DNA from 2 places in the Sphingomonas sp. AP28 genome. Region 1 is predicted to be linked to the other one. Evidence: riboswitches for the same ligand, from Rfam matches in the RefSeq annotation. Region 1 holds a riboswitch; the other holds the start of a gene.

What was found. Region 1 has a riboswitch for thiamine pyrophosphate ahead of thiC (phosphomethylpyrimidine synthase ThiC). Riboswitches for the same ligand answer to the same signal wherever they lie in the genome.
Region 2: linked by a shared signal. The riboswitch ahead of AC1MH0_RS06690 (TonB-dependent receptor) and the one ahead of thiC (phosphomethylpyrimidine synthase ThiC) in region 1 are both predicted to bind thiamine pyrophosphate.

The regions. Positions count from the first base shown of each region.
Region 1 covers NZ_CM155283.1:2,555,275-2,562,134, forward strand. The annotation lists gene AC1MH0_RS11715 (DUF2141 domain-containing protein) at 1-19, shown strand, start outside; gene AC1MH0_RS11720 (MipA/OmpV family protein) at 89-952, shown strand; gene AC1MH0_RS11725 (ferritin-like domain-containing protein) at 1,485-2,504, shown strand; gene AC1MH0_RS11730 (ferritin-like domain-containing protein) at 2,557-3,579, shown strand; gene AC1MH0_RS11735 (outer membrane protein) at 3,659-4,537, shown strand; TPP riboswitch at 4,954-5,064, shown strand; gene thiC (phosphomethylpyrimidine synthase ThiC) at 5,105-6,860, shown strand, end outside.
Region 2 covers NZ_CM155283.1:1,477,795-1,484,654, reverse strand. The annotation lists gene AC1MH0_RS06715 (MFS transporter) at 1-584, opposite strand, end outside; gene AC1MH0_RS06710 (deoxyribodipyrimidine photo-lyase) at 682-2,109, opposite strand; gene AC1MH0_RS06705 (hypothetical protein) at 2,220-2,351, opposite strand; gene AC1MH0_RS06700 (GNAT family N-acetyltransferase) at 2,494-2,895, opposite strand; gene AC1MH0_RS06695 (hypothetical protein) at 3,081-3,416, shown strand; TPP riboswitch at 3,717-3,826, shown strand; gene AC1MH0_RS06690 (TonB-dependent receptor) at 3,950-6,181, shown strand; gene AC1MH0_RS06685 (phosphotransferase enzyme family protein) at 6,183-6,860, shown strand, end outside.

The sequences.
Region 1 (6,860 bases):
AATGCGTTACATCTTCTGATCGATCGCAGCGGACCGAAATTGGTTTCACCGCGTTTCGACGTGGAACCTTTTTCTCCGGAGCATTTCCTTGCGCGCATTCACTCTCTTTACGTCTGCCGCAACCGCGGTGCTGGCGATCGCCACGCCCGCCTTCGCCCAGACGGACCCCAACCCGTCGCCGACGATCACCGACCCCAGGGACAACAACCGCATGACGGTCGCGCTCGGCGTGGTGTCGATGCCGGATTACGAAGGCGCGGACAGCAATTCCTTCACCCCCGCCGGTGCATTCGTCGGCACGGTGCGCGGGCATGACATCTTCCTCCGCGGCACGCAGCTCTACGTCAATCTGATCCCGAACACGGGCGAGGTCGGCATCAACTACGAAGTCGGCGTCATCGGCGGCATCCGCCGCGATCGCACCGGCGATATCGACAACCGCCAGGTCCGCGCGCTCGGCAAGATCGACACTGCCTATGAGATCGGCGGCTATCTCGGCGTCGGCAAGACCGGCGTCATCACCAGCGACTACGACACGCTCACCGCGCGCGTCGCCTATGTCCACGACGTCTCGGGCACCTATGACAGCTACGTCGTCACTCCGCAGGTGAACTACACCACGCCGCTGTCGGTTCGCACGCTCGTCTCGCTCGGCGTGTCGGCGGATTATGCCGGCAAGGGTTTCGGCCGGACCTACGCGGCGGTGACGCCGATCGGTTCGCTCAACAGCGGCCTGCGCACCTACGACGTCAACGACAGTGGCTTCCGTCGCGCGAACGCCTCGCTGTTCGTCGTGCAGAGCCTCTCGGGCGATTTGCGCCACGGCTTCGGCGTCGGCGCGGGCGTGCTCTACGGTCGCATGCTCGGCAAGTACAAGAACACCCCGATCGTCGCCGACGTGGGCTCGGCCGATCAGTGGCTCTACGCGCTGGGGCTGACCTACACCTTCTAAGCACTGACCCCAATGTTCCTCCCCCGCCAGGGAAAGGTGGCGCGAAGCGACGGAGGGGGAGGACACGGAACAGGCGTTCTCCCTTCCGCCCCCTCCGTCAGGCAAGCGCCTGCCACCTCCCCCTGGCGGGCGAGCAAAGATAGGTTGGCGTTCCTTTCAAGGCCGTTCGGGTCAAGGCCGTTCGGGCCGTGCTCGGGGTGCCCGTTACCCCACGTCTGATCCCGCACGCGTCGGGCCAAACGCACTCGCGTCAACCCCCTGCCACGCTCCCGTCCCCAGCGAAATTTCCCCCCGGCGAACTCTCGCGAAAGACGACCTGCGACGCACCTAAAATTTATTTCATCGCACCCCCTTGAACCGTGCGTCCAAAATCCTTCGGCGCACGTTCCTCGCCGTGGACGGCATTTTTCTGCCCGCAATAGAGCGCGTTACAGGCTAGACCTTTTCACGAAGGTCTGGTTTATTTCGGTCCGGACTGTTCGATTGTTTGAAAAACTATGACGTCTGCAACTGCCAAGGGGAGGACCCTGATATGACCGAGAGCGTGCACCTTATCGAAGCCCTCGATGCGCGAGTGGAACGCCGCAGCGAACGCCGTGAATTCTTTAAGACCGCGCTTGGCGCCGCTGCGATGACCGCGGCCGGTGCGACGGCATTGTCCTTCTCCAGCTCGGCGTCGGCACAGACCATCACCGATGCGGACGTCCTGAACTTCGCGCTCAACCTCGAATATCTCGAGGCGCAGTTCTACTCCTACGCCGCCTACGGCACCGGCCTCGACAACAGCCTGCTCTCGGGCACCGGCACGCAGGGTGCCGTCCGTGGCGGCCGCCAGGTCAATTTTACCGACCCGATCGTCCGCCAGTACGCACGTGAGATCGCGCAGGACGAGATCGCCCACGTCAAGTTCCTCCGCACCGCGCTCGGCACCGCCGCCGTCGCGCAGCCGGTGATCGACGTCAGCGTCACGCCGACCAGCGCGTTCTCGACCGCCGCCCAGGCAGCCGGTCTCGTTCCCGCCGGTACCGCGTTCGATCCCTACGCTTCGGACGAAGCGTTCCTGCTCGGTGCGTTCATCTTCGAAGACGTCGGCGTGACCGCCTACAAGGGCGCTGCCCCGCTGCTCACCAGCAAGGCATACCTCGAAGCCGCCGCCGGCCTGCTCGCGGTCGAGGCGTATCACGCCGCGATCGTCCGCACGACGCTGTACGGCAAGGGCATCGCGACTCCGTCGCTGCGCACCTCGGCCGATGCGATCTCGCGCGCACGCGACAGCCTCGACGGCGGTGGCGCCAACACGACGATCTTCGGCACCAACGATATCGACCAGGGCATCTCGTCGTATCAGGCAACGCCGATCAACCTGGCGACCACGCAGGCTGCCGTCACCGTGTCGAACATCGTCCCTCTCGACAGCAACGGCGTCGCGTACAGCCGCTCGGCCAGCCAGGTGCTCAACATCGTCTATCTCAACAGCGGTGCGGCATCGGCCGGTGGGTTCTACCCGTCGGGCATGAACGGCAACATCAAGACGAGCACGGCAGCAGCCTGATCGCGATCGGCTCCGCTCCACGCTCTTCTTCGATATTCAGGGGATTAACCCAATGACCGATCTCAATACCAAGCTGGAAATATTCGACGCGATCGCCAGCCGTCGCAACGAACGTCGTAACTTCCTGCGCTTCGCCGGCGGTTCCGCGCTCGCCATCGGCGGCGCGACGCTCCTGTCGGCATGCGGCAGCGACGATTCCGATCTCGCCCCGACCCCGACTCCGGGACCGGCGCCGGTCGCGGCACTCAACGACGCCGACGTGCTCAACGTCGCACTGAACCTCGAATATCTCGAAGCGCAATTCTACGCGTTCGCGGCATTCGGTGTCGGCCTCAACGCCAACATGCTGACCGGCATCGGTACGCAGGGTGCCGTCACCGGCGGCGCACAGGTGCCGTTCCAGGACACGGTCGTCCGTGAATACGCCCGCGAAATCGCGATCGACGAAGTCGCCCACGTCGCCTTCCTGCGCACGGCCCTCGGCAGCGCCGCCGTCGCCCAGCCCGCGATCGACATCTCGGTCGGCACGGCAGCCGCTCCGGGTGCGTTCACCTCAGCAGCCCGCGCGGCTGGCGTCATCGGTGCGACGGGTGTGTTCAACCCCTATGCCGACGACAACAGCTTCCTGCTCGGCGCGTACATCTTCGAGGACGTCGGTGTGTCGGCCTATAAGGGCGCAGCACCGCTGATCGCCAACAAGACCTATCTCGAGGCGGCCGCCGGCATCCTCGCGGCAGAGGCGTATCACGCAGGGCTGATCCGCACGATCCTGTACCGCAAGGGTCTGCAGACGCCGAACCCGATCCCGTCGCTCATCACCGCGGCGAACCAGATCAGCGACGCGCGCGACAGCCTCGATGGCTCGAGCGATATCGATCAGGGCATTACCGGTACCGATGCGACCATCTCGAACATCGTGCCCACCGACGCCAACGGCCTGGCCTACAGCCGCTCGGTCGCTCAGGTGCACAACATCGTCTACCTGACCAACACCGCAAAGATCGGCGGCGGCTTCTTCCCCAACGGGACCAATAACCGCCTCGACTCGCTGCGCACGAGCGGCGCCAACGCGTGATCGTCATCACGAGCTAACAGGAAAATCCGGGTCGCGGCGCACATTCAGCGCGTCGCGGCCTCTCGTTTGGGGAACGAACATGACCAAATTCACGAAGCTCACCATGCTCGCCGGTCTCGCCGCCGCGGGCATTTTCGCCGTTCCGGCCGCCGCGCAGGACATGACCACCGACACCGATCGCAATCCGTTCTCGGGCGTCTATATCGGCGCAGCCGGCGGCTATGACGTGCAGAACAACGACATCGGCTCGTCGATCCTGTTCGATCGCAACGGCGACGGCAATTTCAGCGACAGCGTCAACACGATCACCGGCGCCAACGCCTTCTCGCCGGGCTTCTGCAACGGCTCCGCCCGCACCGCGGTGCCCGCCTATGGTTGCCGCAACGACGACGACGGATGGTCGTATTACGGCCGTGCAGGCTTCGACGTGCAGCGCGGCGCGTTCGTGGTCGGCATCGTCGGCGAATTCGGCAAGTCCGAGATCACCGACAGCGTCGCCGCCTTCTCGACCACCCCCGCCAGCTACACGATGGCACGCAAGCTGAAGTGGGAAGGCTCGGCCCGCCTCCGCGCCGGTCTCGCCGCGCGTAACACGCTGTTCTACGCCACCGGCGGCGCCGGCTATGCCAAGATCGACAACCTGTTCTTCACCACCAACACCGCCAACGCGTTCGCAGCCACCGGTTCGGACAAGAAGTGGGGCTATGTCGGCGGCGGCGGCATCGAGCAGAAGCTGACCAAGAACATCTCGATCGGCATGGAATACACCTATCACCAGTACAAGGACGACGACGCCCGCGTCAGCGTCACCGCGGGCACCGCACTCGCCGGCAGCCCGGTCTTGCTGGCGAACAACCCGTTCCTGATCGCACCGAACACCAGCGGCACCACCTTCCGCCGCAGCGACGAGAACTTCCGCTGGCACTCGCTGCGCGGGACGGTGTCGTTTAGATTTTAAGGTAGAACCACCCTCCACCTACCGTTCGCCCTGAGCGAAGTCGAAGGGTAAGCCCCAAACGCAGGTGCTTCGACTACGCTCAGCACGAACGGGGGAGGGGGGCGTGATCGCATATGCACATCGAAAAGGCCGTTGCCCCAATCAGGGTAGCGGCCTTTTCGTTATGTGCTCGATCCTCCCCCGCCAGGGGGAGGTGGCACCGAAGGTGACGGAGGGGGAGGGCCACGCAACAGCGGTGATCCCTTACCGCCCCCTCCGTCTGGCAAGTGCCAGCCACCTCCCCCTGGCGGGGGAGGATCGCTAGAGCTCCCGTTCGCCGTGAGCGAAGTCGAAGGGCAAGTCCCAAGCGTCATCGCCTCGATTGTCCGAAGCACCCCCAATTTCCCCATTGCACCCCACCCCAACCCCCCTATGCTCACCCCACCCCGGGGGAGCGCTTTATCCGCGCTTGAGAGGAAGGCAGGAGCCTTCGACCCGCTGAACCTGATCCGGTTGATACCGGCGGAGGGAGGGAGCGGTCGCCACAGAACCGCAAGCCTTCGCTCCGAGACCCGTAGGAGCAAGCGCATGGCCATCGATACGCAATCCAAGACCGCAGACATCGGCGTAACCACCGGCCCGATCCGAGACTCCCGGAAAATCCACGTAGCGGTCCCCTCCAGCCCAGACGTCCGCGTCGCCATGCGCGAGATCGTCCTCGACCCAAGCTGCAGCGAACCCCCGTTACGCGTCTACGACACCAGCGGCCCCTACACGGACCCGCGCGCGACAATCGACATCAACGCCGGCCTCCCCCAACTCCGCCGCGCCTGGATCGAGGCACGCGGCGACGTGGAATCCTACGAAGCCCGAGAACTCCGCCCCGAAGACAACGGCTATCTTGCCGCCAGCCGGCTCGGCACGGACCGCACCGCCCAAGCGGCAGTGCAGGGCGGTAACAAAGACTCCGGCGTCCCCCAGTTCCCCGCCACAATCAAGCGCCCCCTCCGCGCGCGCGCCGGCGCCAACGTCAGCCAGATGCACTACGCCCGCCGCGGCATCATCACCCCAGAAATGGAATACGTCGCCACCCGAGAAAACCTCGGCCGCGCCATGCTCAAGGACTACAAGCGAGACGGCGAATCCTTCGGCGCGCAGATCCCCGACTTCGTAACCCCCGAGTTCGTCCGCGACGAGATCGCCCGCGGCCGCGCGATCATCCCCAACAACATCAACCACCCTGAATCCGAACCGATGGCGATCGGCCGCAACTTCCTCGTCAAGATCAACGCCAACATCGGCAACTCCGCGGTCGCCAGCAACGTCGCCGCCGAAGTCGACAAGCTCGTCTGGTCGATCCGCTGGGGTGCCGACACGGTGATGGACCTCAGCACCGGCCGCAACATCCACGACACCCGCGAATGGATCCTCCGCAACTCACCCGTCCCGATCGGCACCGTCCCCATCTACCAGGCGCTCGAAAAGGTCGGCGGCGTCGCCGAGGACCTCACCTGGGAGATCTTCCGCGACACGCTCATCGAGCAGGCGGAACAAGGCGTCGATTACTTCACGATCCACGCCGGCGTGCGGCTGGCGTACATCCCGATGACCGCGAAACGCGTCACCGGCATCGTCTCGCGCGGCGGCTCGATCATGGCGAAATGGTGCCTCAGCCACCACAAGGAGAGCTTCCTCTACGAGCGCTTCGACGAGATCACCGAGATCATGAAGGCGTACGACATCGCCTACAGCCTCGGCGACGGCCTGCGCCCCGGCAGCATCGCCGACGCCAACGACGAAGCGCAGTTCAGCGAACTCTACACGCTCGGCGAACTCACCCACCGCGCGTGGAAGAGCGACGTCCAGGTCATGATCGAAGGCCCCGGCCACGTGCCGATGCACAAGATCAAGGAGAACATGGACAAGCAACTTGAAGTCTGCGGCGAAGCGCCCTTCTACACGCTAGGGCCGCTCACCACCGACATAGCCCCCGGCTACGACCACATCACCAGCGGCATCGGCGCCGCGATGATCGGCTGGTACGGCACCGCGATGCTCTGCTACGTCACGCCAAAGGAGCATCTCGGCCTCCCCGACCGCGACGACGTCAAGGTCGGCGTAGTAACCTACAAACTAGCCGCCCACGCCGCCGACCTCGCCAAAGGCCACCCCGCCGCCCAGATGCGCGACGACGCCCTCTCCCGCGCAAGGTTCGAGTTCCGCTGGAGAGACCAGTTCAACCTCTCCCTCGACCCCGACACAGCCGAACAATACCACGACCAGACGTTGCCGGCGGAAGGTGCCAAGACCGCCCACTTCTGCTCGATGTGCGGCCCAAAATTCT
Region 2 (6,860 bases), 1.1 Mb from region 1:
CGGGGCAGCTTGATCGCCATCCAGAGGCCGACGGTGAGCGCCATCGGCACGCCGAGCCAGAACATCTCGCGCCAGCCGGCATGCGTGGCGACGAAGCCGGCGAGTGTTCGGCTCAACAATATGCCGCACAAAAGGCCCGACATGACCGTGCCGACGGTTGCCCCGCGTCGGTCCGGCGCGGCGAGGTTGGCGGCTAGCGGAACGATCTGCTGCGCGACCGTGGAGGCGATACCGACCAGAAGCGATGCGGCCACGACGAGCCCCGCGGTGGGCGCGATCGCGGCGGCGACCAGCGCGGCGGCGAGAACCGCGAACTGGATCACGATTAGGCGCTTGCGCTCGATCAGGTCGCCGAGCGGTACGAGGAAGAAAAGGCCCGCGGCATAGCCGAGCTGCGTCGCGGTGGGGATCAGCGTGGACAGCTTGCCCGGCAGATCCTTCTCGATCACGCCGAGCATCGGTTGATTATAATAGATGTTGGCGACCGCGACGCCGGCAGCGGCGGCCATCGCGAACGTCACGCTGCTGGTCAGGACATAGCCCGTCGTACGAGGTTCCGGGCGGTCTTGCGCAGTCGATGTCATGGTCAATTCCGGTGTACGGCGCTGCACCTGACGGGCGCGCCATACTTGCAGGTGAATGGGTCGGGCTGTCGATAGCGCGCGGCGACGCGCATTCGGGTTAGATGGGCAGTTCGCCCGTAAGGTAAAGTGCGGACGGTAGGCTCGACGGCAGCGTAGGTTCAGGCGCGGCACGCGTTGCGGCGGCGTGAAGCCACTCCGGGCCACCGTCGCGGTGTCGGGTCGAGCCGTCCGACCGCGTCGGCACCTTGCCGTAGATCGGCGGCCCGTCGCGGCCGGGCGATCCTGCACCGAACGACGCCGCGATGTTGCCGTAGGTCGACGGATCGCGCCCGTCGAGACTGAGCCGGTCGTTCAGGTAACAGGCAGTCGCCCATGCGGTCTCGGGATCGGGCGTCAGGGCGATGATCCGCTTGGCCCAGTACATCCGCAGATTATTGTGCATCCAGCCATCGACCAGGAACTGGCGCTGGCAGGCGTTCCAGGTCTCGTCTCGCGTGGTCCCGGCGAGCAAGTCGGCTAGCGTTTCCACTTCGGGACGCGGGTCCGAAGCGTGCGCCCCGAGCGTTTCGCGGGCCCAGTCGGATACGCGGTCGTAGCGCTCGGGCGAAGGGAGCGCGTGGGCTTGGTAGTGAAACCACTCGCGCCATGTCAGCAGTTCGTCGGCGAACTTGGTTTTCGCGGCGGCAGGCGCATCGGCGGCGTCGACGGTAGCCATGACTTCGCGCGGGCCGATCACGCCGAAGTGCAGATAGGGCGAGAGCATGCTTGCGCCGACAGGTTTGGTGGCGTCGTTGCGGGTCGTCGCATAGGTCGGCAGCACCGTGTCCATCAGCCGTTCGAGCTTCTTCAGCGCACCGTCGCGACCGGCGGGGAAGTCGGGACTGAGCGCAAGCGAATGGTCGATCGCGGCGTGCTCGACCAGACGGTCCAGATCGGCATCGCTACAGGATTCGAGACGATCGGAGGTGAAGGGCAAGGGGCCGTCATACGCGGCGACCCCCGGCTGAAGATCGGCGATCGCCAGCCAGTCGCCCCGCACCGGCTCATGCTTTCGCCGGAACGCTGTCGTCGAGCCGATGCCGTCGCCGAGCACCGCGGGTGGCACCACGCAGGCGGCGTTGACCGCGAACATCGCGACGTCGGTGCGGGCGGCGACGCGGTCCGACTGCCAGCGCGCGACGAAGGTCGGCTGGTCCTCGACGAATACCGCGGCGCTGTCGGCGGCCAGACGGTAGACAAGGCCCTTCTCGCGCGCGTCGTCGCGGTCGACATGCTGGACGCAGGCAAGACCGCGCTGGCGACAGTCTCGCGCCAGATCGCGGCTCGCACCCAGAATGAAGCGGTGAAGGCGATCGGACGCGTAGGGGTAATCCTCGCGCAGTCCGTGGTAGACGAGGACGGGCAGGCCAAGCTCGTTGCCGAGGTGAATCGCCGCGTCGATCACCGGATTGTCGCGGGCACGCAACGCCTGTTGCAGCCAGCAGAGGACGTAACGCCCGCTTGGTCGGATGTCGGCTGCGTTCATCCGACGAACGCGAGGCGCCTCCGACCAGGATTGTAGTGACGGGACGTTCGAAGCTTGCGGGAATTGCGGTACCATTGTCGCCCAACACGCAGGCTTCGCTCTACGATCCCTTAAGGTCGTGAGTATGTCATTGCATCGAGCGCTTCGGAGATCAGCGCGGCGACGACAGTCTGGCCAAGCGCATCCGCCTCCACCAGGGCATCCTCAAGATGCTCGCGAAGCCGTTGATCGGGATTTAGCATCCGTTGTGGCATATCCGAATATACCGACCGCAACGTCTGACTACAGAAGTTGTCTCTTCGGCTAGTCCCGCAAAAATAACGTTTCGGCCCGCTAATTCTAGAATACGGTATCTCTACCTTACACGTCTGCCCGTCTCTCGACTCATAAATCGCGGTAGTAAAATATCTCTGGTTCGTTTGCCGGACGTAAACCGACGATCTGCCCCGCCGGTTGCCAGTTGGTAAGCCTCAAAAGTCCGACCGCTGCGCTGTTGTCGGCACCCGCTGAAATGAAAACCCGGCCGTTCAAGATCGATTTCAGTTCGGCTATCAACGATTGGGCGATCCCGTGGCGACGATAGTCGGGGTCGACGACCAGTTTGTTCACATAGTCCATGCCGATGCATCCGCCGGTCTGCCACGCGATATAGCCTGCGATGACGCCATCCACTTCGGCGACCAGCATACGGCGCTCGACGATCTCCGCGATCCGGTCTCCGGGAAAGGAATCGAACGCCATCAACCGGGACAGGTCATACGGTTCGGCGGCTCGGATCGCGGTCATGGTCTCTCCCTGCTGCACCCGATCGCTGGTTCCAGGTCGGCGGCTTGAAGGGCAGAACGGACGTTCCGGCTGGAAGTCTCACGAGTTGCTTTAGATCATAGAGATTCCTGGTACGTTCTCGCTTCGAGCAGCGGCCGTGCGCGAACGAGTTGCCTGGACCGTGTTCGCGCGGATAAGCTGGCGCCATGGAAAACACCGCACCGCAGCTCGACCTGTTCACCCGCCTCGAAATCGCGATCGAGGAACGCAACGAAGCCGCCGAAGCCTTCGACGTCTTCAAGCAGGATGCCGTGATGGCACACGCTCCAGCCGCTGGTGCGGAGCCGACCGTGACGAGCGAGGATGCTGCCGATGCTGCAGCGGGTGAGGTCGACGACTTCAACGCCGAAGTGAACGCGCTGCTGCAAGGCGCGACGGACGCCGAGCTTGCGGGCGCGTACGAACAGTCGGGCGGCGAGGTCGGCAACCCGGTGGCCGAGGCGCTGCTGGGCGAGATCAAGCGCCGCGAGGGTCGCGCCTAACCTCGCCAACTGTCGCTGCCGGCGAGACAATTTAAGGCGCGATGAGTCTAAATGCCGCGCTGCAACGTATTTGTAATATCGCTGCGGCGTTGGCACTCCCTTGCCGACCCGGGCGCTGCTCGTTCGTCGAGCTGCCGAGGCGGTCGGCCTACCTTGTTTTCACAGCATGTTTTCTGGGTAGGCCGGCCGCTGCGCGCCGTTCTTGGGGAGGGTCTCGAGGTTCGCCAGCGCACGGCGTGCGACACTCCAGCCAGATCAACGCGATAGCGCTTTCCACCGCCCGCCCAACCGCCTAAGCGAAACGCATCCCCGGGGGGCCGCTCATGCGCGGCTGAGAGGTGGGCAGCAGCCCATGACCCGCTGAACCTGATCCGGCTTATACCGGCGTAGGGAGGGTCTGCGGCTGGCCCGTCGTCCCTCCGATTGGAGTGGACGTGACGTTTTTAACTGCTGGTTGTGTTGTGACTTCCGTTGGGCGCGAGCGTAGGCTTTTAGGCTGTGTCGTGCTGTCCCTGGCGACGAGCCTCGCCGCATTGTCGGCAAATGCGCAGGTGGCTGATCCCGGCGAACCCGCTGAAATACGGGTTGTCGGCAAGCAGGATCCGGCCGGCCTGCTCCCCGACCAGAAGGTGCCGCGCGCGCAAAGTGCGATTTCGGCCGACTTCATCGTCAAGCAGGCGCCGACGCTCAACGCGTTCCAGCTGGTGACGCTGTTGCCCGGCGCGAACGTCGCGTCGAGCGACCCGTACGGCCTGTCGACGAGTTCCAGCCTCACGTTGCGGGGGCTCGGCCAGGACGAGATCGGCGTGCTGATGGAGGGCGCGCCGCAAAACGACATCGGCTATTATTACGCCTATCCGTCGCAGTTCGCGGACCCCGAGAACCTCAAGCGCATCTCGTTGGCGCAAGGATCTGTCGATATCGATTCACCGACATTGGGCGGCGCGGGCGGGCTGTTGTCGCTGTCGCTGGACGATCCGAAGGCGCGTCCCGGCGCACTCGTCGACCTGTCGCTCGGCAGCTATTCGGCGCGACGCGGCTTTTTCCGCATCGATAGCGGGACGATCGGCAACACCGGGCTGAAGGCGTTCCTGTCCTATTCGAACACCCGCGCCGACAATTGGCGGGGTGCCGGTTTCGACACGCGCCAGCATATCGACGCCAAGCTGCTCAACGAATGGGGCGCCGGCAACCGCGCCAGCCTTGCGCTGTCCTACAACGATGCGAACTCGTCGAGCTACCCGAGCCCGACGCTGGCCGAGTGGAACGCGCAGGGTCGCGGCTTCAATTACGACAAACGCTACACGGAGGGGAACACCAACTATTGGCGGCTGTACCGCGCGCCGTTCCGCAACCTCTACGCCTCCGCGCCGGTGCATCTGGTGCTGACCGATCGCCTCGCGCTCGACACCACCACCTACCTCCAGTTCGGCTACGGCAACTCGCCCTACGGCACGCAGCTGACCACCGAAGGCAATTTCCTCGGCACCGAGGAACTGGCGCAGCCGATCGCGCTGCCGGGGGCAGTCGACGGCGTTGCGACCGTGCTAGGCAACTATACCGGTGACCAGATGCGCACCGGCAACGTCAGCAAGCTGACCTTCAAGACCGGCACACACACGGTCACCGCCGGGCTCTGGTTCGACTACGGCACCGACCGCGTCACGCAGTCCTACACCTCGGTCGACGCCGATGGGCAGCCGACCGACCGCTGGGGCTACCGCGCAAAGGCGATCCGTACCGTCGACGGCCGCCTGCTCGCCTACGAGAACCAGCGCACCGTCACCGTCACGAAAGGCTTCTTCCTCGCCGACAGCATCGCACTGACGCCGCGGCTGACGATCGACGCGGGATTCAAGGGTGTCAACGTCCTGCGCAACGGCCGCAACTACCTGCCCGGGCCGCAGGACAAGGTGCGCAACGACAGTTTCGCCGCGTTGCCCCGCGCCGCGATCCACTACCGGATCGACGATCGCCAGCAGCTGTTCGCCAACATCACCACCAACTTCCGCACGCCCAACGAGTTCACGCTCTACAACAGTTATTACGGTGGCGAAGTCGTCGTGCAGGGGACGAACGCGCTCAAGAACGAATATTCGGTGTCGCAGGAGATCGGCTATCGCTTCATCGGCGAGCAGCTCTCCGCCTCGGTGACCGGCTTCCACTACAAGTTCCGCAACCGCCAGCTCGCGACCGTGCTCGACCAGGGCGGCGCGCAGGTCAACGCGACACTCAACGCCGGCGGCCAGACCTCGTACGGCGTCGATGCGGAGATCGACTACCGCCCGGTCGCAGGCGTCAGCCTGTACCTCTCGGGCGAATATCTGCGCGCGCGGATCGACGACGACTTGCCCGTCGGCGCGGACTTCCTGCCGACCAGGGGCAAGCACGCGGTGTCCAGCCCGACCGTCCAGTTCGGCGCGGGTGGGATCTACGACGACGGGCGTTTCTTCGGGAGCGTCGCGTCGAAATATATCGGGCGGCAATATGCGAGCTTCATGAACGATGAGCGCATCAAGGGCTATGCGACGCTCGACCTGTCGGTCGGCATGCACCTCGCCGACTGGCTCGACGGCAAGCGCACCGACCTGCGCGTCAACGCGATCAACGTCACCGATCCGCATGTCCTCGCCGGCGTGCAGTCGGTCAGTACCAATGCGCAGGACACGATCGGCCGCAACGGCACCGTGATCGCCGGTTCGCCGCCTGCCTATTACATTGGCAGCGGCGCTGCGGTCATGGCGACGATCTCGCGGGCGTTCTGAAGTGGCGTCGCAGCTGAAGCATCTGGTCCACGGCATGGGTACGACGCTGGAGGCGCCGACTTGGCCCGCCATCGCTGCAGACGAGGCCGAGGCGGTGCTGGCGCATTTTCCGGCGGCGGGGCGGATGACCGGGCTGCACTGGCATTCCCCGCGACCGTTTTCCGCCGCGACGCTGGTGTACACAACGAACGGTGCGTTCCTGTTGAAGCGCCACCATCACCTGGTCCGCACGGTCGAAGGGCTGGCCGAGGAACACGCGTTTATCGCGCATCTCGCCGGTGCGAGCGTATCGGTGCCCGAATTGATGGCGACTGCACAAGGGGCGAGCGCCGTCGCGATCGGTCCGTGGTCGTACGAACTGCACCGCCAGGCGCCGGGGGAGGATTTGTATCGCGACCGGCTGTCGTGGACGCCGTTCCTGTCGCTCGACCATGCCCATGCCGCCGGCGTGGCGCTGGCGGAACTGCACGTCGCGGCGCGCGGGTTCGATGCGCCAGCGCGACGCCGACACCCCCTGGTCGCGAGTTTCACGATACTCCCTGCCGCCGATCCCGTGGCCGCAGCGTGCGCCTATGTTTCCGCCCGCCCGGCGCTGGCTGCGTTCCTTGCGGACCGGCCATGGCAGGCGCAACTCGCGCGATTGTTCGCGCAGGCCGATAGCGACCTGTCGTCGCTTCTC